Regions from separate parts of the Pseudomonas sp. SL4(2022) genome, predicted to be linked through region 2. Evidence: predicted binding sites of a transcription regulator. Region 2 holds the regulator's gene; each other region holds the start of a gene.

Region 1 (9,861 bases), 1.5 Mb from region 2:
AACCAGAGTCATCGGTAATGATGGTGGCGCTTACACCCGTTGCTTTACCAGCTTCATTGATTGCATCGCGCATACCGGCCAAGGTGTTGTTGCTCGCCGTGATAGCCACGCCGAAACTGGAACTACCGGTGGAAATATTCAGCGTACCGCTATTGAAGGTGGCCGCACTGCCGCCGGACACAGACTGCAATGCAACCTTGCTACTGGTCGCCAGCTGTTTGACCTGAACATTGTAGTTGCCGGCAGGCGCCGTTGTGGTGGCGGTTACCTTGAGCGCACTGGTGTTCGATGAACTGGCTGTTCTCGACTCAAACAGAGCCGTTTTATTCAACGAATCGACAGCGGTTTTAAATGTATTGAGCGCACTGGTTAGCGAACCCATTGCCGAGATGCGCGAGACCGTGGTTTTTTCAAGACGATCCAGCTGATTGGTCTTGGGTGCCTTTTCGGCATTGACCATCGCCGCGACAATTTCGTCGATCTTGATCCCTGAGCCAATGCCCGTAATCCCGGCCATGCTTCACCTCGCCAATAAAATGACTATAAACACCTAACAGGTGTAAGTAGTCAAAAGCCGTGCCAATTGAATGGAATCAGGCCTCGGCTTTGAATAACAGACTACGAACCTCCGAAAGATTTTCTGCAAGCTGCAGCGCTTCTTCTGAAGGAATTTGCCGAATCACATCACCCGAACCTGCATCCGTCACCTTGACTACAACTCGACCACTCCCCTCCTCCAGGGAGAAATTGAGACTGCGCCGGACCGATTGAACGAAATCCTGAATTGTCGCAACAGCGGCTTCAACTTCTTCGCGAGAAGCTGCAGGACTGCTCTCAGCTTTAGTGGCGGTGGCCACTGCAGCCTCTTCAGCCTGCTTACGCTCAACAGCATCAGTCGTAACTTTTGCAGATGAGCTTGGCGCTCGCTCTGCTTTTGAAGCAACGACGTTCGGGGCGGACGTAACCTGAATCGAACTAATGTCCATAACTCTCTCCTCAGAATGAGGGAACGGGGAGAAGAGCTAAGCCCTTCTCCCCGTAGTCTAGCGCCTTTACCCTTAGCCGAGCAGGCTGAGCACAGCCTGTGGCAGCTGATTGGCCTGGGCCAAGATCGCAGTACCGGCCTGTTGCAGGATCTGGTTCTTGGTCAGTTCCGAGGTTTCAGCAGCAAAGTCGGTGTCACGAATCCGGCTACGTGCAGCCGAGGCGTTCTCAGAGATGTTCTGCAGGTTCGAGATGGTGTTCTCGAAGCGGTTCTGCACAGCACCGAGCTGGGCACGCTGACTGTCAATGTTGGATATCGCACCGTTGATGATCCCAAGAGCATCCTGAGCGCCAGTAGAAGTGCTGATATCGATGTCCTTCACCGAGTCCAGAGTACTGAAGCTGCTGGCACCTGCTGCGCTGGCCACACCGGCACCCATACCGGTTACCTGGAAGGCATCAGGTGCTTCAAAGATAACCTGGCCATCCACGCGGGCATCGTTGGTTGTACCGCTGGTAAGGCTGACAGCCGCGCCAACAATTGCCGAACCGTCAAAGTTACGTGCTTCCAACGATGCGGTTGCGGTACCACTGATGGAGAAGTTCTCGATCTTGATCGCATCGCCGCGATCACTGACCAGCTCAATGAAGCTGCCTTTCGATACAGCAGAAATACCGGTCTTACCGCTTTCCTTGTTGATCGCCTCAGCCAGAGAAGAGAGGTCAGCAGTATCGGTGACCAGTGCCGAGATATTCGCGTTCTCGGTAGAGGTTGTTTTGCTGTTAGCGCCATACAGAGAGAACGCGATGGAACCAGAAGCAGACACGGTACCCAGACGCGCAACAGTACGGGCGTTGGCGGTTACGCCGGTTTCGTCGCTCTTCGAGTTGACCGCCGAGGCAATCTCACCGGCCGAACCACTGGCAGCAAAAGTTACTGCAGTGGCAGAGCTGTTCAGCTTGGAGTCAATGCTGAAGCCGGAGGAGCTGTAGACGCTGCCGCTGGTTGCGCTGAATGCACCACTGGTGGCGAACGCACCACCGCCAGAGGTGGTGTAACGGTTCACACCAATGCGGTCAGTCGCAGCAGAACCGATGGATACGTTGATATTTTCATAGGCGTTGGCGCCTACCTGGAAGCTTTGCGAACCGAAAGAACCGTCAAGAATCTTGCGACCACCAAAGCTTGTGGTATCGGCAATACGGTTCAGCTCTTGCTGGAGCTGGGACACTTCACCCTGTAGGGCCGCGCGCTCAGAAGCACCGTTGGAACCGTTGGCAGACTGCAGAGCCAAGTCGCGCATGCGCTGGAGAATACCAGTCGACTGCTGCAGGGCACCTTCAGCGGTTTGCGCCAGGGAGATACCGTCGTTGGAGTTACGGGTCGCAACGTTCAAACCGTTGATCTGACTGGTCAGACGGTTGGAGATCTGCAGGCCTGCGGCATCATCCTTGGCACTGTTGATACGGAAGCCGGTGGACAGGCGCTGCAGCGAGGTGTCCAGGCCTTTGGATGAGGTATTGAGGTTACGCTGAGTATTGAGCGACGCTACGTTTGTGTTGACTGTAAGGGCCATGGTGTTTGCCTCCAAAGGACCGTGCTACTGAGTTTGTCTGAGCCTGCGAGCTCTGGGCCTGCTTTGCTCAGACGCCCCATAAAGTTCGCATTCGATCTTTGTATCGGCGGTTTCAAGAGTAGCTTTAGCATCTGACTCTGTTTTTTTTTCCGCCAGCAGAACAAGTACTTATGCATCAAAGGCGGGAGAAACCTGGCATCTGCCGATAATTCGACAGCTATTACCAGGTTCCTGAACAAGCCACTACCCCGATGCCCGTCACTGTATCGGCATCAGTTGGGCAACCATGAGGCGCGCCAGGCATCAAGGTTAGCGCCTTCCAGCATCCAGCCCTCACGCACCTGCCTGCGCAGCTCGTCGCCCATGCTGGCACTCGCATCCAGATCATTGATGTGCATACGGATGGCGTCGACCCAATCCTTGAATCGATTCTTGACTCGGGTAACAGGCAAAGCCCCCCGGTAACAAACCAGATCACTGCAAATCACCGGAAAACCACAGGCACCGTATTCCAGAAGACGCAGGTTGCTTTTGCACTCGTTGAACAGGTTCTGCTCAACCGGAGCCAACGCCAGATCCAAATCCAGCTTGGCCAAAGCCGCCGGGTAACGCTCGATATCAACTCCCGCATGCACCTCATGCACATAAGGGCGGATTTTGTCCGGGCACATACCCATAAAGACCCACTCAACCTCTCCAGCCAGCTCTCTGACTACATCGAAAATCAATTCCAGGTCACCGGTGTGACTGATACCACCAGCCCAACCAACGCGAGGTTTGGCCCCACGACGCCGAGCCGCAGAGAGATCGCTCCACCAATCGAGCGGCAAGCGGTTCTCTATGACTCGAATATCATCATGTAAACCGGAAAAAGCTTCCGCCAACGGCTCGGTAGACACCGTAAAGCGATCCACAAAGCTCAGCCCTCGGCGCAAAGACTTGAAAACATCTTTAGGCATTTGCGCTCGGTGAACACTCTTGATTGGGAGGTTAGGCAGGTAGTCATCCAGCTCATAAATGGTGAATGCTCGGGAGAACTTCTTGATCCTGCGCATCGCCTCCAGTCGGTCATCGCCGATCTGGCGCTGCAACACAATCACATCGGGCTTCAAGCGTTCCAGATCAGGCACCTGAAGCAACCCAAAGGACATCATGCCATCGACCAGCCCAGCATCTTTCAGCGCTGAAAATGGCTTGATTACACGATAGTGCCCACAACCATAAGGATCAGCAGGGTGAGTCAGCACCACTGGCAGAGGCCGCCACGTAAGAGGGCGCCATGTCAGACCGGCATCGACTTCCAGATCAAAACCACGCCCGCTCAATGCCAGGTTTCGGTTATAAGCCGGATCATGCGCAATCGCTGACAAGTGACGCTCATAAAATGCATCCTGCTCAGCAACATCCGGCTCTCTGTACTCTTGCTCGTGCATAAGCAGCGCATGGGCCGCCCATACAGTCAGATAACCGGCGGCACGCACGCGCAAACAGAAATCCACATCGCGATATGCACTCAACGTGACATCCAATCCGCCCAATTGGCGGAAGATGTCGGTGCGTACCATCAGGCAAGCCTCGCCGACAGCCGTGTAATTCTGATCAACCTGCAGCCGCTGCATATACCCTGCGCTGTCAATTGCCTCACCGGCAAAAGCGCGCGACGCAGGTCCGCGAAGCCCCAACAACAAACCAGCCTGATCGACATGCCCATCACTGCGCAGCAGTTTGCCCCCCACCACCCCGACTTCAGGTCGTTGTGCATGGTTCAGCAACTCATCCAGCCATATTTCAGAGACCACAACTGATTCAGCGGACAAGAGCAGCAGGTAGTCACCCTGCGCATGCAGAGCAGCCGTGTTCTGCGCCTGCATAGCTGTATCGGCTGAAATCACTTGCAGCTTGGGATCCGCCAAACCGCTAATGCCCTGTAACCAAGCCTGGGTCGAAGCATCCAGCTGATCATGTGCTGCCAGGAGAACTTCGTAATTCGTATAGCGAGTCTTCTCAAGCAGGCTGTCCACACAGCGCTGCAGGCTGGCCAGGGATGCCTCTAGCGCAATAACAATGGACACCATAGGTGTGTCCATCTGGCCGTAATTGATGCGGTAGCGCGCCGGTAATCCGGGAATAACCTGCGCCTGATAACCACGCTGCAACAAATGACGCTCAATCACGCGGCACTCATCGGGGTTATCACGCAATACCGGTGCATCAATGATGACCAGCGGCTCATCAATATGACCCAGCCCCACCAAGCCCTGGGCTTCAATGAGTCGAGCGATCAGGTCAAATTCAAGCGCATCGGAAAACTGCGCATCAAAACCACCCAGATCCAGCACAATGTCACGACGAAACAACCAGTAACGCGCCATAACCAAGGGGAAACTGAGCAACATATCCAGGTTGAATGCCGGGAGAAATGCCCCCCCCAAAGCACCATCTGGAAGACGCTGCAACTGATCACCGTATACCGCACGGCAACCCGGGTTCGCCGCCAACTCGAGCCCCGCAATCATCAAGCCGCTGGAAGTAAATTCATCCCCCGCTCGGGCCAACATAAACCAGGAGACCTCACTGTCAGCCAACAGCCGATTGAGCTGCGATGCCAAATCTTCATCCGTCATATGGACAAAGTGCAGCTTGTCTTGCGCCGACGTGGCTGGCGTATCACGGCTGCTTGTCAGCACGACAATTTTCAGGGTGGCATACAAACAATGCTCACCAATCAAGCTCTTTAGCGTTTTCATCAAGGGGGCTGACTGCCCCTCAACATCCAGCACCATGATGCCGATTAACGGACCACCACCCTGCTCCTGCAGGTGCTGGTTAATCAGACGATTTTCTGCTTGGGTGGGTAAACGCTGCGCCAACCAATGCTGCAAGGTGTAGGCCTCGCGCGAGGCTCCCGACGACACACCCAGACGTTGCAGCATGTCTTCGCGGGCGCGCTGTAGCGGCCCCGCTTGCGATCCTGGGTAACGTTGATAAAGCATCTGATAGAGCGCGGGAAAATTCTTTCTCTCTCGCCCCAGCATATGTTCGCCCGCAGCACTCTGTTGACGAGTGTGGACTTCGGTCGTCACCAGCGGCACATGGACAAAGGGATAATGCGTGGCGAGACGCAGGAGCATGTCCCAGTCTTCAAACGCCGCCAATCCAGTGTCGAATTCACCCACCACATTCAACATCTCGCGCGGGTGCGCCCAGGTATTGACCGGTATGTAATTCTGGGTGAACAGCCGATCCCGATCAAAAACCTCATGGCAGTAGGGTTGGCTGCGCGCCAGCTCAATTCGCTGCTCGCCTTCAAGCCGCTCACTGACGTATTCGACACCGGTGTAGATGACGCTGCCTGGATCGCGCACGAAGGCTTCGGCCAATACAGCAAGATGATTAGGCAGATAGATGTCATCGTCGTCCAGATAGACGATGTAACGTCCCCGCGCCAATTTCAAACCGGCATTTCGCGCAGCCGACAACCCCTGGTTACGCCCCTGACGCACGTAGGTCACCGGCATATCAACCTGAGCCAGCACGTGCTCCACAGGCTCGCCTGCGTCATTGATCACGATCAGCTCGTAGTCCTGCCACGCCTGGTTCTGAACACTGTGTAAGGCATCGATCAACAACCCGGGGCGGTTGTAGGTCGTGAGAATGATCGAAAACATGGGCGCCGATGTATCTTCTGCACGCTCAGAGGCAAACAACGCGCGGTGAATAGCTGCGACGCGATCAGCAATCTGCGCCCTCACCTCTTGAGAATACTGGCTCTGCCGGCGCTGATAGAGATCCCATATCAGACTGGCTTTTGCCCGTAAACGCGGCAAAACCTCAGGGCAAGCCAGGTTGAGCTCCAGAATCTCCGTATGTTCTAACAGCGGTTTTGAGGACGAGTAGAAACTCTGGGAAATTTGCCCGCCGTGCACGCGGTAGCCGACAGTGCGCTGGCGCAGAAATACAAAGTCTGGATTATGCCGAGCGATCCGCGTCCAGAGTTCCCAATCCCCCGCCACCAGATCAGGGCGGTGCACATTCCCATCAACAAGTTGCACATGCGCAAAAACAGCACGTCGGAACATAACGGCAGATGGGGTGATGTAGTTATCGAAACTCAGCAGGTCGACAACTTCATCACGTCGACCAAAATACGAACAAAGGCGATGCCCGGGGTGGACTGGCTGTTGAGTCGCCGCACCTGTTTCATCAATCCACTGGCACTGGGTGTAGACCAGGTCGGACTCCGGATGTAACTCCAAAGCCGCCACCTGGTTTGCTAAATGACCAGGGTAAAGAAGATCATCCGAACCCAGGACAACGACGAAACGCCCTGTACCCGCTCGCAAACAGCGGTTGTAGTTACCCATCATGCCGAGGTTGTTCTGATTAACCTCATATGAAAAACGCGCATCACTCGTGTAGCGTTGCAGCACATCGAGAGTCTGATCTGTCGAACAGTCATCAAATACAAACAGCTCCAGGCTGACACCCTCTTGGGCCAGCACTGACTCTATCGTCTGCGCGATGTAGGCACTGTTGTTGTAGGACATCACGGCGACCGTGACATCGGGTCGAATATTGGTCACACAGCCCCCTCGCATCAGACCACCCGCCAATCGGATGGATAACGCCCATTCACCAGGGCGTCGACATGCTCAACGAAATAGCGCTCGCTGGTCATTGGATTGAACAACAGGTAATCCCGCAACTCTTCAATTCGCACTTGCAAAAACTGCTCATGGCGCTTGGTCAACTGGAGTCGTTCAACCAAATGATCAACGTCGCGCACGACTAAACCAATGTTGTCCCGGCATTCGAACTGGATACCGCTTTTGCCCTCTTCCACCTCAGCCTGCGGCGCAAAAAACAGAGCAGGACGGCCAAATGTGAAAGCAAAGGTGAAGCCAGTACCCGAAACATCAGTCAACATCATGTCGCTGCGTGCATAGCTGGAGAAGTAGTTGGCCGAACGGTCCAGCTCAAACCCTTCAACGCCTGAGAAACGCGCCACAATATGCTCGACCACCGGTTTATCCTGATCCCGCCAGGATTCCATATGCGGCCTGAAAATCAGCCTCATGCCTGCGCCCAGGACCTTTTCAATCAGCTGTTCGCCATAGCGCCCCAGCACCGAATAGCTCTGATTCACGTAATAGGCATGCGTAGGTGCAAACACCACCGTCGTGGCGCCCTCGCGCGGATGATCGCTGGATGCCGCCAAGGCACAACGCTGGCCATCCAGCTTGGGATACCCCACTGGCAACAGCACCTTGCCACCCCAGCCGCGGCGCTGACCTAACGCAGCAAACTCTTCCATGTGGTGGCGACCCGCACAGACAATCGCATCGAAGTGATCGAACATGGACTCGTCGTACACACCTTCCAAACTGGTAAGAGACACCAGAAAGTGCACCCGCTTGGCGCCACGCGGGAAATGACTGGACTGCCCAACAAGAGGCGTCAAATACAAATCTGCCTGCTCAGCAGCAAGTTGCTGCTGGGACGTTTCAAAATGATATTCGACGCCTTTTTGCAGCTCGCCAGGGAACGCGGCTTGGGCAAACGCGTTGTAACAGCGCACTCGCCAACCCTGCTTGGCTAACAGCTCTGGAATGCCCCCCAGGTTGAGAACGTGCGAGGTATGGAGGCAATAGCAGATAACTTCTCGATTCATTCACCCACTCCCTGCGAACCGATCCAGTTCAGAAACTCGCTGTAATCGCGCAGGTAGTCCTGCGAGTCGTAATCGTGTGATGCAAAAACCAGCAAAACAGCGTCCGCACTATATGCATATTGGCTGGCCCAAATACCGGCAGGCAGATACAACCCTTTATTGTTTTTATCCAAGAGGAACTCCTCTCGCGCATGGCCGTCATCCGCCATCACGCGAACAGTGCCCTGAGTACAAATCAAGAACTGCTCACACACTTTATGTGCATGTTCGCCTCGTACATCTTTGCTGGGAACGTTGAACACCATGAAGTAGCGCTTCGGTTCGAAAGGAATCTCACTGGAAAAACTACCCACGGTTAATGCACCACGCATGTCCTCATGAAGAGCGAAATGCTGGAGCACGACCCCACTCACGCGCGACGCGTATCGCTGATCAGTCTGAGTCGGTGCCACAGCATCCGCCTGCGCTGGAACCGTAGTGGAATACCCCACGATGCGGGCAGGATTACCTACCACAATTGCATAGGGCGGCACTGAATGAGTCACCACAGCGCCAGCACCCACCATGGCATAGCGGCCAATGGTCAACCCCGGAAGGACGGTGGCGTTCGCCCCGATCGACGCCCCTCGTTCGACCTTAGTCGCCAAAAACCGCTCGGGATATTGCTTGCTGCGGGGAAAGCGATCGTTGGTGAACGTGGCATTCGGACCGATAAATACATCGTCCTCGATACGCAAACCGTCCCACAGCTGTACGCCACACTTAACCGTGACGCGATCACCAAGGACAACATCATTTTCGATGAACACATGGTCACAGATATTGCAGTCACGCCCCAGGCTGGCGCCCGGTAACACATGGGAAAACGCCCATATCCGAGTTCCCTCGCCCACATGAGCGGTTTCACAAAGCCCTTGAGGATGCACCATAAAGCCACTCATTAGGCGACTCCTTTTACAGCCTGCTGACATGCAGCAATGACTGTCGATATCTCGGTTTCAGTCAGCTCGGGGAAACATGGCAGGCTCATCAAGCGCGGCGTAACAGCTACGGTTACAGGCAAAGACACGGCCTCAGCCTGTCCACCGCCCTGCAGATGATCCGCAATGGGGTAATGAACATCACTGCCGACACCAGCCTCGGCGAGGCGTTTGCGTACCTCATCACGCGCCGGCAACTGCACGACAAAGAGATGGCACACATCATCGTCATGAGGCTCACCCGGCAACACCCAACCGAGATTGGATAGCCCTGCGCGGTATGCCCGGGCAACGTCCCTGCGCTGCTCATTCCAGCGGTCTAGATGAGGCAACTTCTCCAGGAGAACGGCCGCTTGCAACTCATCAAGACGACTATTGCGGCCGCCGCCAACAACCACCTGATACTTGCTGCCCCAGCCATACTGACGCAGCTGACGCACGCGGCCCAAGGCATCATGATCCGTACCGGAAACAAGGCCACCATCGCCGAGCGCACCCAGGTTTTTGGTTGGGTAGAAACTGAACGTTGAAAGGTGCCCCCAGGCACCGGCTGCTCGCCCATCACGCCGAGCGCCATGGGCCTGAGCACAATCTTCGATCAGCGCGATACCGGCACCATCACACAACGCACGCAAACGCCCTACATCCG
Region 2 (9,861 bases):
ACGCCAGCACAGTTGTTGCCACTCACCTCAATCAAGTGCTGCACAAGCACGCTCACGAACTGCTCGGGCACGAGGAAGTGCAGCAACTGATGCAGTTGCTGGCCAAGACCTCGCCTAAATTGGCTGAGGAACTGGTGCCGGGAATGATTTCCCTGTCGACCTTACTCAAGGTGCTGCAGGTTCTGTTGCAGGAACAGGTACCGGTACGTGATATCCGGACCATTGCTGAGGCCATCGCCAACGTGGCCGTGAAGAGTCAAGATCCCGCCGCGATGGTGGCTGCCGTGCGTGTGTCACTGTCTCGCGCAATTGTGCAAAGCATTGTGGGACTAGAGCTGGAACTGCCTGTCATCACCTTGGAACCCAGGTTGGAACAGATATTGCTCAATAGTATTCAGAAAGCCGGTCAAGGCTCTGAGGATGGCATTCTTCTAGAGCCAGGCATGGCCGAGAAGCTGCAACGTTCCCTAGTGGAAGCAGCGCAGCGCCAGGAAATGCTTGGCAAACCAGTGATTCTGCTGGTTGCCGGCCCGGTCCGGGCGATGCTCTCGCGATTCGCGCGGCTGGCGGTTCCGAGTATCCATGTACTGGCATACCAGGAAATTCCGGACAACAAGCAGGTCACCATCGTTGCGACGGTGGGGCAGAACTAACCGAGGTCACAGGCCATGCAGGTCAAACGCTTTTTCGCCGCCGATATGCGCACTGCCATGAAATTGGTGCGTGATGAGCTGGGTGCCGATGCCTCGATCATTGGCAATCGCCGCGTAGCTGGCGGTGTCGAACTGACTGCGGCGCTGGACTATCAGGTGCCGGCAGCGCCAGCGCGTCAGCCTAATCCAGCCCTGGAGGCTGAATTGCGCAAGACTCAGGCGAAAATCGCCACTGCGCAGGCCGAACTGACTACCCGTGCCAAGGTAGATGCCGGTAAGGATCGCCAGTTGTTTGGCGCAGAGCTGGAGTTGCCTGCCGATAGTCTCGCAGCCGTTATGCGCAAATCCCGCACGCCTATACCGCCCGCCGCCGGGACTGATCAGCATGCACTGGATGCCATGCGCTTTGAGTTGCACGGGCTGCGTGAGTTGATAGAAGTTCAGTTGGGTTCGATTGCCTGGGGCCAGTTGCAAAGTCGTCGCCCGCAACAGGCTAATCTGTGGCGTCGCCTGCAGCGTATGGGGCTGTCAGCCGAACTGTCCAAAGTCCTGCTGGAGCGCGTTGCCAACGTGGCCGAGCCGCGCCAGGCCTGGCGCATGCTGCTGGCGCACCTGGCCCATGCGATCAAAACGCCGAAGCAGGAACCGATGGATGAGGGTGGCGTTATCGCTTTGGTGGGGCCGGCCGGGATGGGCAAGACCACGACTCTGGCTAAATTGGCCGCGCGTTATGTCCTCAAGCACGGCGCGCAGCATATTGCGTTGGTCAGCCTGGACAGCTACCGCATCGGGGCGCAGGAACAACTCAAGACCCTGGGGCGCATTCTTAATGTTTCGGTGACCCTGGTGGATCCTGGCCAGTCACTGACCCAGGCTCTGGCGCCTTTGGCACGCAAGCGCGTGGTGCTGATTGATACGGCTGGCCTTCCAGCCAACGATCCCGCTTTGCGCATGCAACTGGAAACACTGGCCAGCCGCGGCGTCAACGCAAAAAATTATCTGGTAATGGCGGCCACTAGCCAGGGCCAAGTGCTGAAAGCCGCCTACCATAGTTATAAGCGCTGTGGGTTGGCAGGCTGTATTGTCACTAAGGCGGACGAGGCAACCAGCCTGGGCGAGGTATTAGGGCTGGCTATTACGCAGCGTCTACCGGTAGCCTATCTCGCTGATGGGCCACGAATTCCTGATGATTTACAGGTGCCTCGCAGTCATCAGCTGGTCAGTCGTGCCGTAGGGCTGCAGGCAACCCAGGATCCTAGCGAAGATACAATGGCAGAGATGTTTGCCGGTCTTTACCAGCAGTCCGCGCGACGTGTCAGTTAAAAGGTTCCTTTCGGTTTGTGGTAGGCCTGACCGGCTAAAGTGGCTCCAGTCGAAGTTAGACAAGGTGTGTAGATAATATGGGTATGCATCCCGTTCAGGTGATTGCAGTAACCGGCGGCAAAGGTGGCGTCGGCAAGACCAATGTCTCGGTGAACCTGGCATTGGCTCTGGCTGACCTTGGGCGCAGGGTAATGTTGATGGACGCTGACCTGGGCCTGGCTAACGTCGATGTGTTGCTGGGCTTGAGTGCCAAGCGCACCCTGGAAGACGTTATCAGTGGTGAGTGTGAACTGCGTGATGTGCTGTTGCAGGGGCCGGGTGGCATTCGAATCGTACCGGCAGCATCCGGTATTCAGAGCATGGTGCAGCTGTCCCCCATGCAGCATGCTGGGCTGATTCAAGCCTTCAGTGACATCAGTGATAACCTTGATGTGCTGATTATTGATACTGCTGCCGGTATCGGTGATGGCGTAGTCAGTTTTGTTCGTGCGGCCCAGGAAGTGCTGGTGGTCGTGTGTGATGAGCCTACGTCGATTACTGATGCCTACGCGTTGATCAAGTTGCTCAACCGTGACCACGGTATGAATCGTTTCCGTGTACTGGCCAATATGGCGCACAGCCCACAGGAAGGTCGTAACCTGTTTGCTAAGCTGACCAAGGTGACTGATCGCTTTCTTGATGTGGCTCTGCAGTATGTTGGTGCCGTTCCCTATGATGAGTCAGTCCGTAAGGCCGTACAGAAACAGCGTGCGGTATATGAAGCCTTCCCGCGTTCGAAGTGTGCGTTGGCGTTCAAAGCAATAGCTCAGAAAGTTGACGCCTGGCCTTTACCAGCCAACCCGCGTGGCCATTTAGAGTTTTTTGTTGAACGCCTGGTGCACCAACCGATCGCGGACACGGCCACATGACAGCAGCCTCTGGACTTCGTATGTATAGCAAGGCGCAGGCGCAGGACTCCCAGCACCAGTTGATCGAGCGTTATGCGCCTTTGGTCAAGCGTATTGCCTACCATCTGCTGGCACGCTTACCGGCCAATGTGCAAGTTGATGATCTGATCCAGGCCGGGATGATCGGACTGCTTGAAGCGTCAAAAAAATACGATTCCAGCAAAGGTGCCAGTTTCGAAACATTTGCTGGCATCCGCATCCGCGGATCTATGCTTGATGAAGTACGTAAAGGTGACTGGGCACCGCGCTCGGTGCATCGCAACAGTCGTATGGTTAGCGATGCGATTCGCGTGATTGAGTCCAGAACGGGTCGTGACGCTAAAGATCAAGAGGTTGCGGCCGAACTCCAATTGAGTCTCGAAGATTACTACGGCATCCTTGGCGACACGCTGGGTAGTCGCTTGTTCAGTTTTGATGACCTGTTGCTGGATGGTGAACACAGTGGAGTAGGTGAAGACGCGAGCATTAACTGTCTTGAGCCTTCTCGTGATCTGGAAGATCAACGCTTTCAAGCAGCTTTGGCTGATGCTATTGCCAATCTGCCGGAGCGCGAACGCCTGGTGTTAGCGCTATATTACGATGAAGAATTAAATCTTAAGGAAATCGGCGAAGTACTGGGGGTTAGCGAATCTCGTGTAAGCCAACTACACAGTCAGTGTGCTGCTCGTTTGCGTGCTCGACTGGCTGATTGGCGCGCACATTGAGTTGAATTTGCTAACGCTGGGCCGGTTTCACGATTAAAGACGCGCACAGAGTGCTGGGTGCGTTTGGGACTGTACGGAGGTCGACTTGGACAAGAACATGAAAATCCTCATCGTTGATGACTTTTCAACGATGCGACGGATCATCAAGAACCTCCTGCGTGATTTGGGGTTCACCAATACCGCAGAGGCTGACGATGGCACTACTGCTCTGCCGATGTTGCAGAGCGGCAGCTTCGACTTTTTGGTGACTGACTGGAACATGCCCGGCATGACGGGAATTGATCTACTGCGCGCCGTACGTGCGGATGATCGCCTGAAAACACTGCCCGTGTTGATGGTGACTGCTGAAGCTAAGCGCGATCAGATCATTGAGGCAGCTCAGGCTGGAGTAAATGGCTATGTGGTTAAGCCGTTTACTGCGCAGGTTCTGAAAGAAAAGATCGAAAAGATTTTTGAGCGAGTCAACGGCTGATGTCTGCCACGAGGGTGCTATGGAACATAAAGATTCCGTTCACGGTGACCTTGAGTCAACCCTGAAATACAACGCTCGCCAATTGGTAGACAGCCTGGAACAGGGCAATTTTGGTGAAGCGGTACAGCTGATACATGAGCTCAACAAAGCGCGTGACCGCGGCTTGTATCACGAAGTCGGCAAACTGACCCGTGAGCTACACAATGCCATTGTGAATTTTCAGCTTGACCCACGCGTACCTCATGCAACCGAAATCTCTCAAATTACTGATGCAACTGAGCGTCTTAACTATGTTGTGACGATGACCGAAAAAGCGGCCAATCGCACCATGGATTTGGTCGAGCAGAGCGCTCCGCTGGTGAATGATCTGGCTGATGAGGCGCACAATTTGAGCACCGACTGGGGGCGTTTCATGCGCCGCGAAATGAGTGCTGATGGTTTTCGAGAGTTGGCCAAGCGAGTTGAGTTGTTTCTTGCGCGTAGCGAGCGAGACGGGGCCAAGCTGTCTTCGCATTTGAACGACATTCTTCTGGCGCAAGACTTCCAAGACCTGACAGGTCAGGTAATCAAGCGGGTTACCCAGTTGGTGACCGAGGTTGAAAGTAATCTGTTGAAACTGGTGATTATGGCCAGTTCAGTCGATCAGATTGCCGGTATTGAGCATAACCACGAATTGCTCCGTGCCGAGCGAGAAGAACAAAAAGAGCCTTCTCGTGGTGAAGGTCCGCAGATTCATGCCGATAAGCGTGAAGACGTCGCATCGAATCAGGATGATGTTGACGATCTGCTTTCCAGCCTGGGATTTTAGGAGCACGTCTATATGAGCTTCGGCGCCGATGAAGAAATCCTCCAGGACTTCCTGGTAGAGGCCGGCGAGATTCTTGAATTACTGTCCGAACAGCTCGTAGAGCTGGAAAGTCGCCCGGACGACATGAATCTGCTCAACGCTATTTTTCGCGGGTTTCATACCGTCAAAGGTGGTGCCGGTTTTCTCCAGCTCAACGAGCTGGTTGAATGTTGCCATATCGCAGAAAACGTTTTCGACATCCTTCGTAAGGGTGAGCGGCGTGTTGATTCGGCATTGATGGACGTAGTGCTGGAAGCTCTTGATGCGGTCAACGGCATGTTCACTGAAGTGCGTGAGCGGACGGAGCTGACACCCGCATCTCCCGAGTTACTCGCAGCGTTGTCTCGTCTAGCGGAGCCGGCAGGTTCTGAAGAGGTTGCCGGCGAGGAACCTTTAGTCGAACCGGCCGCAGAAGCAATTGAGGTCGTTGAGGAAGTAGCGGTTGCAGAGGCCGCAAGTGCAGGTTCTGATATCACTGACAGTGAGTTCGAGCAGCTGTTGGGCGCTCTTGATGGCGGCAGCGTCGACACCGTTACGCCCGAAACAGCCAGCAGTGACGAAATCACCGATGATGAGTTCGAGTCACTGCTCGATCAACTGCATGGCAAGGGTCAATTCGTCGCTGAAGCAAATGTTCCAGCCGCCGTGCCGGCCTCTGCAGCGCCGGCAGCAGCCACCAGTAGTGATGAAATTACCGATGATGAGTTTGAGTCGCTGCTCGATCAATTACACGGTAAGGGTCAGTTTGTCCCACCTGCTCCGGTCGAAGACACACCGGCCCCCAAGGTTGCCCAGGTGTCCGAGGTTCCTGGCGAAGACATTACTGACGATGAATTTGAGGCACTGTTGGATCAGCTTCACGGTAAGGGCAAGTTTGTCGAGCCTGAAGCGATTAAACCTGTAGCCGCTGCGCCGGAGCCTAAAGCTGCAGAGCCCGTGAAGCCTGCAGTTGTGGCTGCCAAGCCCGCAGCTAAGCCTGCCCCCAAGGTTGAAACAGCCAAAGCTTCTGCGCCCGCTGCACCCGTGGCAGATAAAGCTGCGCCCCCGAGCGAAGCTGAAACCACGGTGCGCGTTGACACTGCGCGGCTGGACGAAATCATGAATATGGTGGGTGAGCTGGTGCTGGTGCGTAACCGTTTGGTTCGTTTGGGCTCCAGTAGTGGCGATGAAGCGATGTCGAAGGCTGTATCAAACCTCGATGTCGTAACGGCAGATTTGCAAACTGCTGTTATGAAAACCCGCATGCAGCCAATCAAGAAAGTTTTCGGTCGCTTCCCGCGCCTGGTTCGTGATTTGGCCAGAAGCCTGAAGAAAGAGATCAATCTTGAATTGGTCGGGGAGGAGACGGATCTCGACAAGAACCTCGTTGAAGCACTGGCTGATCCGCTTGTGCACTTGGTGCGCAATGCGGTCGATCATGGCATTGAAACTCCAGAAGAGCGCGAGGCGTCGGGTAAGGCACGTGGTGGCAAGGTCGTGTTGTCTGCTGAGCAGGAGGGTGATCATATCCTGCTGTCGATTTCTGATGACGGCAAAGGTATGGATGCTGACGTGTTGCGTGCCAAGGCTGTAGAAAAGGGATTGTTGGATAAGGACGCAGCTGATCGCTTAAATGAGTTTGAATGCTACAACTTGATTTTCGCCCCGGGCTTTTCGACCAAGACAGAAATATCCGATGTGTCGGGCCGCGGCGTGGGCATGGACGTGGTGAAGACCAAAATTTCCCAGCTCAATGGCACCGTAAATGTGTTCTCGGTGAAGGGGCAGGGCTCGAAGATTGTTATCAAGGTGCCATTAACACTAGCAATCATGCCTACGTTAATGGTGATGTTGGCCAATCAGGCATTTGCTTTCCCATTGGTGAATGTTAACGAAATCTTTCACCTTGATTTATCGCGTACCAACGTTGTTGATGGTCAGGAAGTGGTGATTGTTCGCGATAAGGCCTTGCCTTTGTTTTACCTCAAGCGCTGGTTAATTGGCAGTGCTGCACATGTCGAGCAGGGTGAAGGTCATGTGGTTATTCTGTCTGTTGGCAGTCAGCGAATAGGCTTTGTTGTCGATCAGCTGGTTGGGCAGGAGGAAGTGGTTATCAAGCCTCTTGGCAAGATGCTGCAGGGCACTCCGGGTATGTCGGGTGCAACAATTACAGGCGATGGTCGCATCGCTCTTATTCTTGATGTACCGAGCATGCTCAAACGTTACGCACGACGTATGTGATTGTTCGTGATGCAGCTGTCTGTCGTACCGTTTAGGAGTGGTTATGGCTGTTAAGGTGTTGGTGGTGGACGACTCCGGATTTTTCCGCCGGCGTGTATCTGAAATTCTTTCGGCTGATCCAAACATTCAGGTCATTGGTACTGCTACCAATGGCCGTGAAGCCATCGAGCAGGCGCAGACACTCAAGCCTGATGTCATCACCATGGACTATGAAATGCCCATGATGGATGGCATTACGGCTGTTCGTAACATCATGCAGCGTTGCCCAACACCGGTCTTGATGTTTTCTTCACTGACGCATGAAGGCGCTCGGGTTACCTTGGATGCGCTTGAAGCGGGAGCGGTTGATTTTCTTCCCAAGAATTTTGAAGACATTTCGCGCAATCCAGAGCGCGTTAAACAGTTGCTATGCGAGAAAATTCATACAATTGCGCGCAGTAATCGCCGGAATTTCAGCACGCCCGCGCCCTCAATTGTGGCGCCTGCGCCGAATCCGGTAAAACCCGCTTCTCGTCCTTTAACAACTGCCTCGCCCGGTAGGCCGGTCTCTGCTGCAACACCCGTGCAGGCTGCAGTCGCGGCGGCTCCAAAACGGAAACCCTATAAGTTGGTGGCCATCGGCACGTCAACTGGTGGGCCGGTTGCATTGCAACGCGTGTTGACTCAGTTGCCCGCTAATTTTCCAGCCCCAATCGTTTTAATTCAGCATATGCCTGCTGCATTTACGAAAGCGTTTGCTGAACGCCTTGATAAGCTTTGTCGGATTAGTGTCAAAGAGGCCGAAGACGGTGATACGTTGCGTCCCGGATTGGCTTTGCTTGCTCCCGGTGGTAAACAGATGATGGTTGATGCCAGGGGGGTAGTAAAGATTCTGCCTGGTGATGAACGGCTCAATTACAAGCCCTGTGTTGATATCACTTTTGGATCCGTGGCGAAGTCGTATGCCGATAAGGTATTGGCTGTAGTTTTGACTGGGATGGGTGCAGACGGTCGCGAGGGCGCTCGTCTGCTTAAACAAGTCGGAAGCCAGGTCTGGGCTCAGGACGAGGCAAGCTGTGTGATCTACGGTATGCCGATGGCTATCGTTAAGGCCAACTTGGCAGATGCTGTTTACTCGCTTGATGATATCGGCAGGCATCTGGTTGAGGCCTGTGGTTAATGGATGTATTGAGCCTAATTGGGGTCATTCTGGCTTTTGTGGCCATCTTAGGCGGCAATTATCTGGAAGGTGGTCATGCGGCTGCCCTTCTGAATGGGCCGGCTGCGTTGATAGTGGTCGGCGGTACACTGGGGGCTGCGTTCCTGCAGGCTCCGGTTAACGTCTTCAAGCGTGCTCTGGCAATCATAAGCTGGATTTTCTTTCCGCCACGCGTTGATTTGCAAGGTGGCATCAACCGTGTAGTCGGTTGGAGTATGACGGCTCGCAAGGAAGGTTTATTGGGGTTGGAGGCCGTGGCGGATGCTGAGCCTGACCCTTATGCCCGCAAAGGTCTTCAGTTGCTGGTCGATGGTGTAGAGCCGGAGGCAATACGCAGTATCCTTGAGGTTGATCTTTACACTCAGGAAGGGCGTGATATCCAGGCAGCTAAAGTTTTTGAAAGTATGGGGGGGTACGCTCCCACCATAGGAATTATCGGTGCTGTTATGGGGTTGATCCATGTAATGGGTAACCTGGCTGACCCGAGTATGTTGGGCAGCGGCATAGCAGTGGCATTTGTTGCCACTATTTACGGTGTCGGTTTCGCCAACCTGTTGTTATTGCCTATCGGTAACAAACTCAAGGCCATCGCTCAGCGCCAGTCGCGGTATCGTGAGATGTTGCTGGAAGGTCTCCTGTCGATTGCCGAGGGCGAGAACCCTCGCTCCATCGAATTAAAGCTGCAAGGCTTTATGGATTGATGGAGGCACTATATGGCCCGCAGGCGTCACCAAGAAGAACATGAAAACCATGAGCGTTGGCTTGTTTCCTATGCCGACTTCATCACCCTGCTATTCGCATTTTTTGTGGTGATGTATTCAATCTCCTCGATCAACGAGGGCAAGTACAAAATTCTCTCGGACAGTCTGACCGGCGTGTTCAATCAGCCAGATCGTGCTATCAAGCCTATTCCCGTTGGGGATGAGCGGCCGCGTACAACCGAGCCCGACCGCTCTCTGGTTGATGAAGATAGCACCTTGTCAGCCGCCGATTCATTGGAAAGCATTGCCAATAGTGTGCGCGAGGCTTTTGGTGATCTGATTCAGTCCGAGCAGCTCAAGGTCAGTGGTAACGAGTTGTGGATCGAGATCGAGCTCAGCTCCAGTTTGTTGTTTACCAGTGGTGATGCGATCCCTAACAATGCTGCTTTCGACATCATTGAGAAGGTCGCCAAAATACTGGCGCCTTATGAAAATCCGATTCATGTTGAAGGCTTTACCGATAATCTGCCGATTCAGACCGCGCAGTTCCCGAGTAACTGGGAGTTGTCAGCAGCGCGAGCGGCGAGCATCGTGCGTATGCTGAGCATGGACGGTGTGAATCCTGGACGTCTGGCCGCGGTTGGTTATGGCGAGTTTCAGCCAGTGGCCGATAACACTACTGCTGAAGGCCGTGGTCGTAATCGTCGGGTGGTTCTGGTGATATCGCGCAATCTTGATGTGCGCCGAAGTGTCAGTGGAGTGGGCAGCGCCAATGCAAAGCCTGATCAGGCTCTGC
Region 3 (9,861 bases), 570 kb from region 2:
TCGTGCCGGCAAAGGGTGCAAGGATGCGCTTCTTCGCCAGTTGCGCCTGCAGCTGGGCAACGCTGGCGTTGGCTTTCTGCAGGCTGGCCTGAAGTCGGTCGAACTCACTCTTCGAGATGCTCTGCCGACTGATCAGGCTGCGGCCGCGTTCATATTCCACGCGGGCCAGACCCAGCTCTGCCTGTGCAGTGGCCAGGCTGGCCTGTTCGACATCGCTGTCCATCTGGATCAGCGGCTGCTGCAGGGTAACCTGCTCACCGGAGCGGAACAGCACCTGTTGCACAGTGCCGCCGACTTCCACGGTCAGGTCAACGCCCTGAAAGGCCTTGAGTGTACCGATGGCCGGCAGGCGGCCCTGCCACGGACGCGTTTCGGCGCTGGCCGCATCTACGCTGACGGCCGGCTGCGGTGCCGAGAACATCTGCACTTGTTGGTAGATAGAAAAGCCTTTGTAGGCGGCGAGGGCGAGTACCACGAGGAGTACCGCGCCGAGCATGATCAGCATGCGGCGAAGCAACATATTCCGGTTCCTTGGCAAAGCGGTAAGAGGGCCTGGGAATAGGCAAGAGGGGCACATTAGACCTCGCGCAGAGGCCTGTCAAAGATTCGCATTTGCAAAATATTGCTGTACAAAAGTTGCCTGATTGATCAAGTGCTTTTTAAGCAAAATGCCAGCATGTGCTGGCATTTTGTTGTTTGCTTTTCAGTGCGCTCCGCGGGTCAGGCACTCAGGCGTTGAGTAACCTCATTTAGCTGCCCTGACAGGTCATGCAGGTTGCGCCCGGCGCTTTCGGTGCGCTGGACGTTCTCCTGATTGGCTGTGGCAATGGAGGTGATCTCGGTGAGGTTGCGCGAAATATCTTCGGCCACGGAGGTCTGTTCTTCGGCGGCGGTGGCGATCTGCCGGTTCATGTCGCGGATCGCTTCCACTGCGTTGGTGATCAGCTGTAGCGTGGCGCCGGCTTCGGTCACCTGGGTCACGCCTTCTTCGCTGCGCTGCTGGCCGCTTTGAATGGCGCGCACTGCATTCACCGCCCCGGTTTGTACGGTGTCGATGATCTGGTGGATTTCCGCGGTGGACTCGGCGGTACGCTGCGCCAGGGTGCGCACTTCGTCGGCTACCACGGCAAAGCCTCGACCCTGTTCACCGGCGCGTGCGGCTTCGATGGCCGCATTGAGGGCCAGTAGATTGGTCTGCTCGGCGATGCCACGAATGACTTCCAGCACCTTACCAATTCGTCCTGTATCGTTTTCCAGGCGGCGAATCACGTCTGAGGTGTTGCTGATTTCGCTGCGAATATCAGTGATGGTGCTGATGGTGGCCTGCATCACCATATCGCCCTGGCGTGCCGCATTATCAGCCGCGTCGGCGGCGCCGGCAGCTTCAACCGCATGACGGGCGACTTCTTGGGCTGTGGCGGACATTTCATGCATGGCGGTGGCGACCTGGTCGGTACGCGAGAATTGCTCGCGTGTTCCCTGGGCCATCAGGGTGGCGATCGAGTTGAGTTCGCCACTGGCGATATCCAGGTCAGCCGTGCTGCGTTTCAGGCGGGTAAAGGTGTCGGCGAGGAAGTCACGCAGGATGTTGGCCGCGACGGCGAGTTTGCCCAGTTCGTCTTGGCGTGTGGCATCTACATGTTGGCCGAAGTTGCCCCGGCTAAGTTGGGCGATATGATCAATCAGTTCGCGGATCGGGTTGATTAAGTTGCGGTTGACCAGCCATAAGCTGAACAGGGCGGTCACCACGGTAGCGCCGAGCATCAGCAGGGTGCCATAGGTGATGGTGCGGTCTGCTGCGGCATTGATCTGGCTTGCTTGCTCCAGGCTTTGTTTATGCAATTCGTTGGACAGGGCCTCCAACTGTTGTGCTGTGTTGCGGTCAATGCCGGACACCGCCTTGTCACCGACTGCAGCGTCACCGCCAGCAGCGACAAAGGCATCGCGACCCTTGCGGTAGTTGGCGCCGAGCGTCTGGTGTTCGCTGCGCAAGGTGTCGACCTTGGTTTTCAGCGCGCGGTCGGCACCGGCCAGCTCGCTCAATTTGCCCAGTAAGTCCTGAACCTTGCGCTCCTGTGCTTCGAACTGGCCCCAGTATTTGTCCAGTTGGGCTTTGTCGCTGCCACGCAGCAGGACGTTTTTCCACTCCTGTACCTGGGTCTTGAAGTTCAGGTTGGTTGAATCAATCAGCGTCGACGCCTCCAATGGGCCATCAAGCAGGCCACGATAGGCCTGCATGCCGCTGGAGAGGAAGCTGAAACAGGCCAGTGCCGTGACCAGAATCAGCGCCAGGCTGCCGCTGAGCAGGGCGAGGATTTGCGCGCGCAAGGATTTCTGCAGAAACATGGGTGGATACCCCCGACTGTGGAATACGAAATGCCAGTGACGCGAGCGCGTCCTACTGCGAAGTCCTTCTCAACTGGTATCGGCTGTGCCGCAGTATTTCACGTACGGCCTGACAGGAGTATAGATCGGCTCTGCAGAGGCATTCTTTAACCTGCCGCAGGTGTGTTACAGATTCGGGACAGGCCGCATGACCCGCCACCTCGTGCGAGCGTGCTCCTCATGCTGTTGTGTCAGGCCAGGCGCAGGTGGTTGTCCCATAGTCCTGCAGGGAGTTGTAGCGGCTGGCTGCTGATCTGAGCGCCGCGGCAGTCGTACAGGCGGCAACGGCCGACGCCGCTGCTGACCACAAAACCGTCGGCTACTGCGCCTACTCCGGCGCAGTCGGCCAGTGGCGCATCCAGGCGCAACTCGGCGCTGTCCAGGTCCCAGATAAACACCCGATTACCGCGTGGCGCGGTCAGCGCCAGCAGGCGCAGTTCGCTGTGGATCGCTACGCTGGCGGTGTACTGGTTCATCAGCTGACGCTGCGCATTGGCCACCGGGAAGTGCTGGAAGGGCTGGCCGGGGCGTTTGATCGCCAGCAGCGGCACCACATCGCTGGTTGCGCCCATATATTGCTGGCCGCTGACAATCGTGCCATCGCTGGCCACGGCCATATGGCGCACGCTGTTCATCCGTTCTGGCAGCTGTTCCTTGCTGATCAGGCTGCCGTCGCGGCGCAGCAGCACCAGGCTGGACTCCATGGCGTCGAGGTTCATTTCCACCCGGCTGTCGGCTTCGGTGCGGATGCCGCCGTTGGCCACGACCAGCGTTTCACCGTCTGGCAGCCAGAGCAGCTGGTGCGGGCCGATGCCGTGGGTCGACAGTTCGCTGCTGCGCAGCAACTGTTCACCTTGCAGGCGATAGACGCCAAGTAGGCCGCGACCGGGATCGGAGGTGTCGTTCTCGGTGGCGTACAGCCATTCGCCGTCCTTGTGGAACACCGCATGGCCGTAGACGTGGCGCTGCTTGGGTGAGTGGATGGTCTGCAGCAGGCGGCCATCGCGAGTGTCGATCAGGTAGCTCTGGGTGCTCGGGCGGCGACCGACAAACAGCGCCATTGGCAGAAACGGATGGCCGATAACATCGTGGCAGCGCTCGTTGACCTGGGTGGCAAATACCGGGCTGCCATCGAGCCGGTAACCCACTGCGAAGTGTTTGCCGGCGCTGTCGTTGCGTGCCGACAGCAATAACGGCTGCGCGCCACTGTGCATCAGCGTCCAGCCGCCGTAAGTGCCGGCGGCCGCTGCCGTGGCGGCAACAGCCGCGATGCTCAAGCCGAGAAAGGTGCGGCGATTGATCTGCATGGTTCAGTCACCGTCATGGGCGTTAAAGCCCAGCTGGATGCCCAGAGTCTTCGCCAGCTCGGATTCATGCAGGCGATGCAACACATTCAGGCTGTCATACAGGGCGTTGACCTCGGCGCGGCCGGCGTCGTCGCTAAGCAGTTCGCCGAGCGGCCGTTGGGCGGCGGCCAGGCGTTGACGGGTGTCGCTGTAGGCGTCGTTGATGCGTTGTTTCAGTGCGCCCTGATCACTGCCGAGCAGCGCCTGGATGCCATCCTGCTCGGCACCCAGCCAGATGCGTTCGGCGCTGGCCAGACTGGCAGCGAGGTTGGCCAGACTGGCCTTGCTGCGCCAGGCTTCGGCCTGATAGGGCTGCGGCTGACCTTTGCTCTGGCGGCCGAGTGGCGTGCCGAGTTTCTTCTTCAGCCCGTCGATGGCGCTAACCTGGGTACGCAGCAGCTCGGCCACCGCTTCCGGGGCTTCGGCGTAGCGCGCATTGGGGAAGTCCCTGAGCAGCGCGGCCATACCGTCTTTGGCTTGCCACTGGCTTAGCACATCGGCGGCGAGGACTTGCTGGTGCTGGCCGATGGCAACGATCAGCGGGCAGTAGCGGGTTTTCTGCTCGGCGACGTTCAGATCAATTGCCGGATCGAACAGCAGGTATTCATAGGCGGTGAGGCCTTGTACCACGACGCTGGATTTATCCAGATCGGCTGGGGTCAGCTCGGGTTTGCTGTTGACCAGCGCCTCAACCTGACGTGCCACCAGGTTCTTCTTGTCCGGCCAGAACTGGATCTGCCAGGCGCGGTTGCCTTCCGCCAGCGGACCGAAGGCAACCGGTTGCACGGCGGCCCAGGCGCTTTGCGCGCTGGCAAAGGCCTGACGGGCTTCGGCGAGGTTCTGTTGGCCGGCGCAGAAGGCCTGGCCGCTAGCTGCCAGCTGGCGGTCGGCTTCGCTCCAGGCGCTGTAAATCGGCAGCAACACGCCATCGGTGAGTGCACGGCTGACCTGCTGCTGCGGATCGCTTGGGCTGCAGGCGGTAAGCGTAAGGCTAAGCAGGGCGAGCGTGAGGGGTGAGCGGATCATCTGCGGCTCCTTACAATGAATTCAGAAAAGCCAACAGCGCGTTGCGCTCGTCGGCATTGAAAGTGATGACCTGCTGCTTGGCCGCCTCGGCCTCGCCACCGTGCCAGAGGATGGCTTCCAGCAGGTTGCGCGCGCGGCCGTCATGCAGGAACAGGGTGTGGCCGTTAACTGTTTCTGTCAGGCCGATGCCCCAGAGTGGTGGGGTGCGCCATTCGCGGCCGCTGGCGAGAAACTCCGGGCGGTTGTCAGCCAAGCCTTCGCCCATGTCATGCAGCAGCAAGTCGCTGTAGGGGCGAATCAGCTGATTGGCCAGCTCCGGCTCGGCGGCGTCACTGGCGGTGGTGAATTGCGGGGTATGACAGCCCTGGCAGCCTGCCTGGTGGAACAGGGTCTTACCAGTCAGCACCTGCGGTGTATCCGCGCCACGACGTGCCGGTACACCGAGGTTGCGGGTGTAGAACAGCACGCTGGCAAGAATGTTGTCGCTGACTTCCGGCTCGCCGCCATGAGGTGCGCTGCGGCAGTCGGGTTGTGCCGCAGTGCAGTTGTCCTGGCTGACCAGGCTGCTGGTCAGGCCCATGTCGTTGGCAAAGGCCTCGGCGTTCTGTTGGTTGAGGGTTGGTTGTCCGGCTTTCCAGCCAAAACGACCCAGCACCGTGCGTTGTTTCTCGCGGTCCCAGACCTGGTTGGCGCGCCCTGAGATGCCATCGTTATCACTGTCTTCGGGGTCGGCATTGGCCAGGATGGCCGCTTCGGGAATGGCTTCGAGCAGACCCAGACCAATCATCGGCGGAGCGATGCGTGCCGAAAACAGCGTATCGGGATGCAGAGCGCCATAACCGAGCTGGCTGATTTCCAGGTTGGGCTTACGCAGCTCAATTCGGGTGCCGTCGGCAAAACTGACCTGCTGCGTGCTGTAACTGACGCGCACCTTGCCCTCGGGGGGAACACCGGGGTTGGCCATGTCCTGCAACTGGCCACCGTAGGTGGGTTCGGCCAGTACGCCAAGGCGCTGGATAATCTCGGCATGTTCGCTGCCGGCTGGAATTGACAGGCGTACCAGCATCGACACCGAGCTGATCGCATCAGACGTCGGTGGGTGGCCGCGACCGTCCTTGATATGGCAGTTCTGGCAGGCGTTGGTATTGAACAGCGGGCCGAGACCGTCACGCGCGGTGGTAGTGGCCGGTGCGGTGACCCATGGGTTGCGGAAGAAGCTGTTGCCGACGCTGAAGTCCAGACGGCGTGAAGGCGTCAGATTGGCGGAGGGCAGGGAAAAGGCATTTTGGTCGGACTGGCGCACGGTGGTGCTGCCCGCAGACAGGGCTTCACCGGGTTCGGCTTCGGTGAATTGAGGGCCATTGTCGCAGCCAGTCAGGCCAAGACTCAGGGCCAGTAAGAGCGCAACGCGGTGCGGCGCATGCATGGAAGAGATCCGCAGCAAAAAACAGGCGGCTGATCTTAACAGTCCATCCCGTTTTAAATAAGACGGATTTGCATTATCGCTGGTGGCCAAAGGTCGCAGGGTATAAAAAACTGCATGCCATAAAAAAACCGCAACTCCGGTTAAGGCGTCGCGGCTTCTTATGCGCTACCAATCTTCGGACTTCGCGAGCTGGAGCGAGACAAGGCGCTACGTTAGCAACAGCCGTAGGCTGGCCCGAAGGGTGGGCGTAGTGAATCAAGCAGAGTTTACGAGCATTACTTGTTTCACTCGCCCTTCGGGCCGCGCTAAAACGCGTTAGCCGCAAGCAGCTTGCCGAGGCTGTTTTCAACGCAGTATCGCCGACGCGCAGCAAGCCCTACGCGGTTAGAAGCTGTGGTCAGCGGTATCCGGATTGAGATCACTGATACCCAGCTTGCCAGCGGCCTGCTCGATGGCGCCAGTCTGCTTGACCAGTGCGGCGATGGCATCACGAACGATCTGTTGGCCTTCGGTATTGTCGGCGGCGATCAGCTGATCGAAGTGCTTGCCGTTGTTCGCGCTGTCGACCAGAGCCTGCAGCTTGCCTTCGGTGGCTTCGAGGTCGGCTTTCAGGGTGCTGTCAGCAGCGGCATCAACCTTGGCCACCAGCGACGAAAGGCTTGGGCCGGTCAGGGTGGTGCCGTCGACTTTCTTGTATTCGCCCAGGTAGACGTTGCGAATACCTTTGCCGTTGTAGAAGTGCGAGTTGTGGGTGTTGTCGCTGAAGCAGTCGTGCTCGTCTTCGGTGGAGTTGGCTTCCAGTGCGACCTTCATGCGCTCGCCGGCCAGTTCGCCGAGGGACAGGCTGCCCATGCCGAACAGCATCTTGCGCAGGCCATTTTCAGCTGTGTCGGCTTCCAGTGTGGCGCGGTAGTTGTCAGTCTTGCCGGCCTGCCATTGCACAACCATGGCATCGAGGTCGCTGACCAGCAGGTCGGCGGCGGCTTTGATAAAGGCGCGGCGGCGCTCGTTGTTGCCGCCAGTGGCGCCTTCACCCACGACGAAATCGCTGGCTGGGCGCTCACCGGCACCTGGGCCGCTGCCATTCAGATCCTGGCCCCACAGCAGGAATTCGATGGCGTGGTAGCCGGTGGCGACGTTGGCTTCGGAGCCGCCCAACTCATTCAGGCTGGCCAGCAGCTCCGGGGTGATGGTGCTGACATCAATCTTGTCTTCGCCGACCTGAAGCTCTTTGTTGGCAATGATGTTGGCGCTGGCGCCCGGGTTGCCGAGGGCGTGCTGGTAATCCTTGGCGACGTAGTCGATCAGGCCTTCGTCCAACGGCCAGGCGTTCAACTGGCCTTCCCAGTCATCGACTACGGCGTTGCCGAAGCGGAATACTTCAGTTTGCATATAAGGCACACGAGCGGCCAGCCAGGCTTCGCGGGCGGCTTTCAGCGTGTCGGCGTTCGGATTGGCGAGCAAGGCGTCTACGGCTGCTTGCAGGGTTTTACCGGTGCTGGCGGCATCGCTGAATACGGCCAGTGCCAAGTCTGCGTAATGGCTGACAACTGCCTTGGCGGCTGCTTCGTCGACCTTGCTGCTGGCGGCTGCCGGAGCACTGTTGCTGCTGGCTGCTGGAGCGGCCGCTTGATTAGCAGGCGCCTTGTCTTCGCCACAACCGGCGAGAGAGATAGCGATGGCGAGCAGGCTGGCAGAGGCCAGGGGCATACGAAGCATGGCGAAATCCTTTGCAAGTGAGAGTGGAGCACCCATGTGGGCGAGTGCAAAAACTGAAGCATAATGCGAAAGATTTTCATTTTGCGCAAAGGGTCGTTACGTTTTTTTCATTTGGATTGCTGGCGATCCTTATCTTTTGTCCTGGGTGCCAGCTGAATGCTGCAGGGCGTCATGTTCCATTCAGTCGCTGGTACGCCCGACCTGAGAGGGGTGTGGTCACGATTCAAACGTGAGTTGTGGCAAAACAACGTGCTGCCCAAGTTTCGCGAGGCGGGTGCGCTCAGTGAGCTTCGGTCTTTTTACGGTTAGAAAAAAGCCCGCCAGAAGGGCGGGCTTGTCCGTGTGAATGAGCGTCAGAGCGTCGCCGGATTGGCAGTGTTGTTCAGGCGTCGTGCCTGCTTCAGATAGGCTGTTAATTCCCGTGCAGGCAATGGCTTGCTGTACAGATATCCCTGACCCTCGTTGCAACCTTGAGCCATGATATAAGCCTCTTGCTCAACAGTTTCGACACCTTCGGCGATGACTTGCATGCCCAGGCTTTTGCCCAATTGAATGATGGCGCGCACGATGGTGGCATCGTCCTCATCATCCAGGAGGTCTTGTACGAAACTTTTGTCGATCTTGATCTTGTCCAGGGGCAGGCTCTTCAGGTAACTCAGTGAAGAATAGCCAGTGCCGAAGTCATCAATCGCGATCAGCGCGCCGGAGCGGCGCAAGCTGAGCAGGTGCTGGGCGGCGGTGTTGATGTCTTCCATCAGGCCGGTTTCGGTAACTTCCAGCTCAAGGCTGCGCAGTGGCAATCGGTAGACCTGCATCAGGTTGTTCACGACCCGTGGCAGCTCTGCGTGGTGCAGTTGCACAGTGGAGAGGTTGACTGCCATACGCAGCTCGGTGAAGCCCTGGTCATGCCACTCGCGCAGTTGGCGGCAGGTCTGGTCGAGAATCCATTCGCCAATCGGGATGATGGTGCCATTTTGTTCGGCAAGCGGGATAAACAGATCCGGCGGCACAAAACCATGCTGCGGATGCTGCCAGCGCAGCAGCGCTTCGACGCCGACCACGCTGTGGTCGCGGTAGTCGACCTGCGGTTGGTAGACCAGGTGCAGTTGATTCAAGGCCAGGGCGTCACGCAGGTCTTTTTCCAGTTCGCGACGGCGGCGCATTTCGCTGTCGACGCTGGCGATGTAGAACTGGTAGCGGTTGCGTGAACGACTCTTGGCCAGGGTCATGGTCTGTTCGGCTTTCTGCAGCAGTTTTTCGGTGCTGTCACCGTCTTCCGGGAACAGCGTAATGCCGATGGTCGCGCGCAGGCGAACTTGCTGCTGGTCGAGCATAAACGGGTTATCGAGGTCGTCGAGTACGCTCTGCGCCAGTTCGGCGGCTTCGTAAGGCTGTTCGATATCTGCCTGCACCAGCGCGAATTGGTCACCCCCCAAACGTGCCAGCGCACCAAGGCGGCCACTGTGGCTGCGCAGGCGGTCGGACAGTGCCAGCAGCAGCTGGTCGCCGGTCTGGTAGCTGAATTGTTCGTTGATGCCCTTAAAGTCATCCAGGCCGACGCAAAGCACGGCGACGCGGCGCTGCAGGCGGCCAGCATCTTCAAGAATCTGGTCGAGTTGTTGCTGCAGCTGCTGACGGTTCGGCAGACCGGTGAGGAAATCATACTGAGCCATGCGCAGCAGGCTGTTTTCCGCTTCGCGGCGCAGGTTGGTGTTGCGTTCGATGGAGGAGAGCAGCTGGTTGGCGGTATTGATCCACAAGCCCAGCTCGTTCTTTTCGTTGCCCTTGAGCATGGGCAGCTTGTGTTCGCTGGGGCGATCCGGGTTGATATTGGTCAGGTGCTCAATGATCTTCGACAGCGGCTTGGTCAGCAGCCAGTGGTAGACCAGATACAGCACCAAACCCATGGCGAGGGCGCGCAGCACGCCAGAAATAAAGATGATGATCGAGTTGGTGACA

The links. The regulator FliA, encoded in region 2, starts transcription of late flagellar genes. The targets are predictions, from matches to a motif close to CTAAAGTTTNNNNNNNNNNNGCCGNTAA.
Positions count from the first base shown of each region.
Region 1: the regulator FliA is predicted to act here: its motif matches at 2,662-2,689, upstream of OU997_RS01280 (flagellin).
Region 3: the regulator FliA is predicted to act here: its motif matches at 2,469-2,496, upstream of OU997_RS12610 (methyl-accepting chemotaxis protein).

Region 1 is NZ_CP113060.1:255,245-265,105, forward strand. It holds gene fliD (flagellar filament capping protein FliD) at 1-517, opposite strand, end outside; gene OU997_RS01275 (flagellar protein FlaG) at 594-986, opposite strand; gene OU997_RS01280 (flagellin) at 1,059-2,561, opposite strand; gene OU997_RS01285 (glycosyltransferase) at 2,834-7,144, opposite strand; gene OU997_RS01290 (CDP-glycerol glycerophosphotransferase family protein) at 7,159-8,232, opposite strand; gene OU997_RS20825 (WxcM-like domain-containing protein) at 8,229-9,173, opposite strand; gene OU997_RS01305 (DegT/DnrJ/EryC1/StrS family aminotransferase) at 9,173-9,861, opposite strand, start outside.
Region 2 is NZ_CP113060.1:3,242,295-3,252,155, forward strand. It holds gene flhA (flagellar biosynthesis protein FlhA) at 1-653, shown strand, start outside; gene flhF (flagellar biosynthesis protein FlhF) at 669-1,976, shown strand; gene fleN (flagellar synthesis regulator FleN) at 2,054-2,884, shown strand; gene fliA (RNA polymerase sigma factor FliA) at 2,881-3,627, shown strand; gene OU997_RS15335 (chemotaxis response regulator CheY) at 3,725-4,099, shown strand; gene OU997_RS15340 (protein phosphatase CheZ) at 4,119-4,907, shown strand; gene OU997_RS15345 (chemotaxis protein CheA) at 4,920-7,166, shown strand; gene OU997_RS15350 (protein-glutamate methylesterase/protein-glutamine glutaminase) at 7,210-8,325, shown strand; gene OU997_RS15355 (flagellar motor protein) at 8,325-9,065, shown strand; gene motD (flagellar motor protein MotD) at 9,078-9,861, shown strand, end outside.
Region 3 is NZ_CP113060.1:2,672,163-2,682,023, forward strand. It holds gene OU997_RS12605 (efflux RND transporter periplasmic adaptor subunit) at 1-520, opposite strand, end outside; gene OU997_RS12610 (methyl-accepting chemotaxis protein) at 721-2,346, opposite strand; gene OU997_RS12615 (DUF1513 domain-containing protein) at 2,577-3,686, opposite strand; gene OU997_RS12620 (imelysin family protein) at 3,696-4,757, opposite strand; gene OU997_RS12625 (di-heme oxidoredictase family protein) at 4,768-6,183, opposite strand; gene OU997_RS12630 (imelysin family protein) at 6,568-7,902, opposite strand; gene OU997_RS12635 (putative bifunctional diguanylate cyclase/phosphodiesterase) at 8,256-9,861, opposite strand, start outside.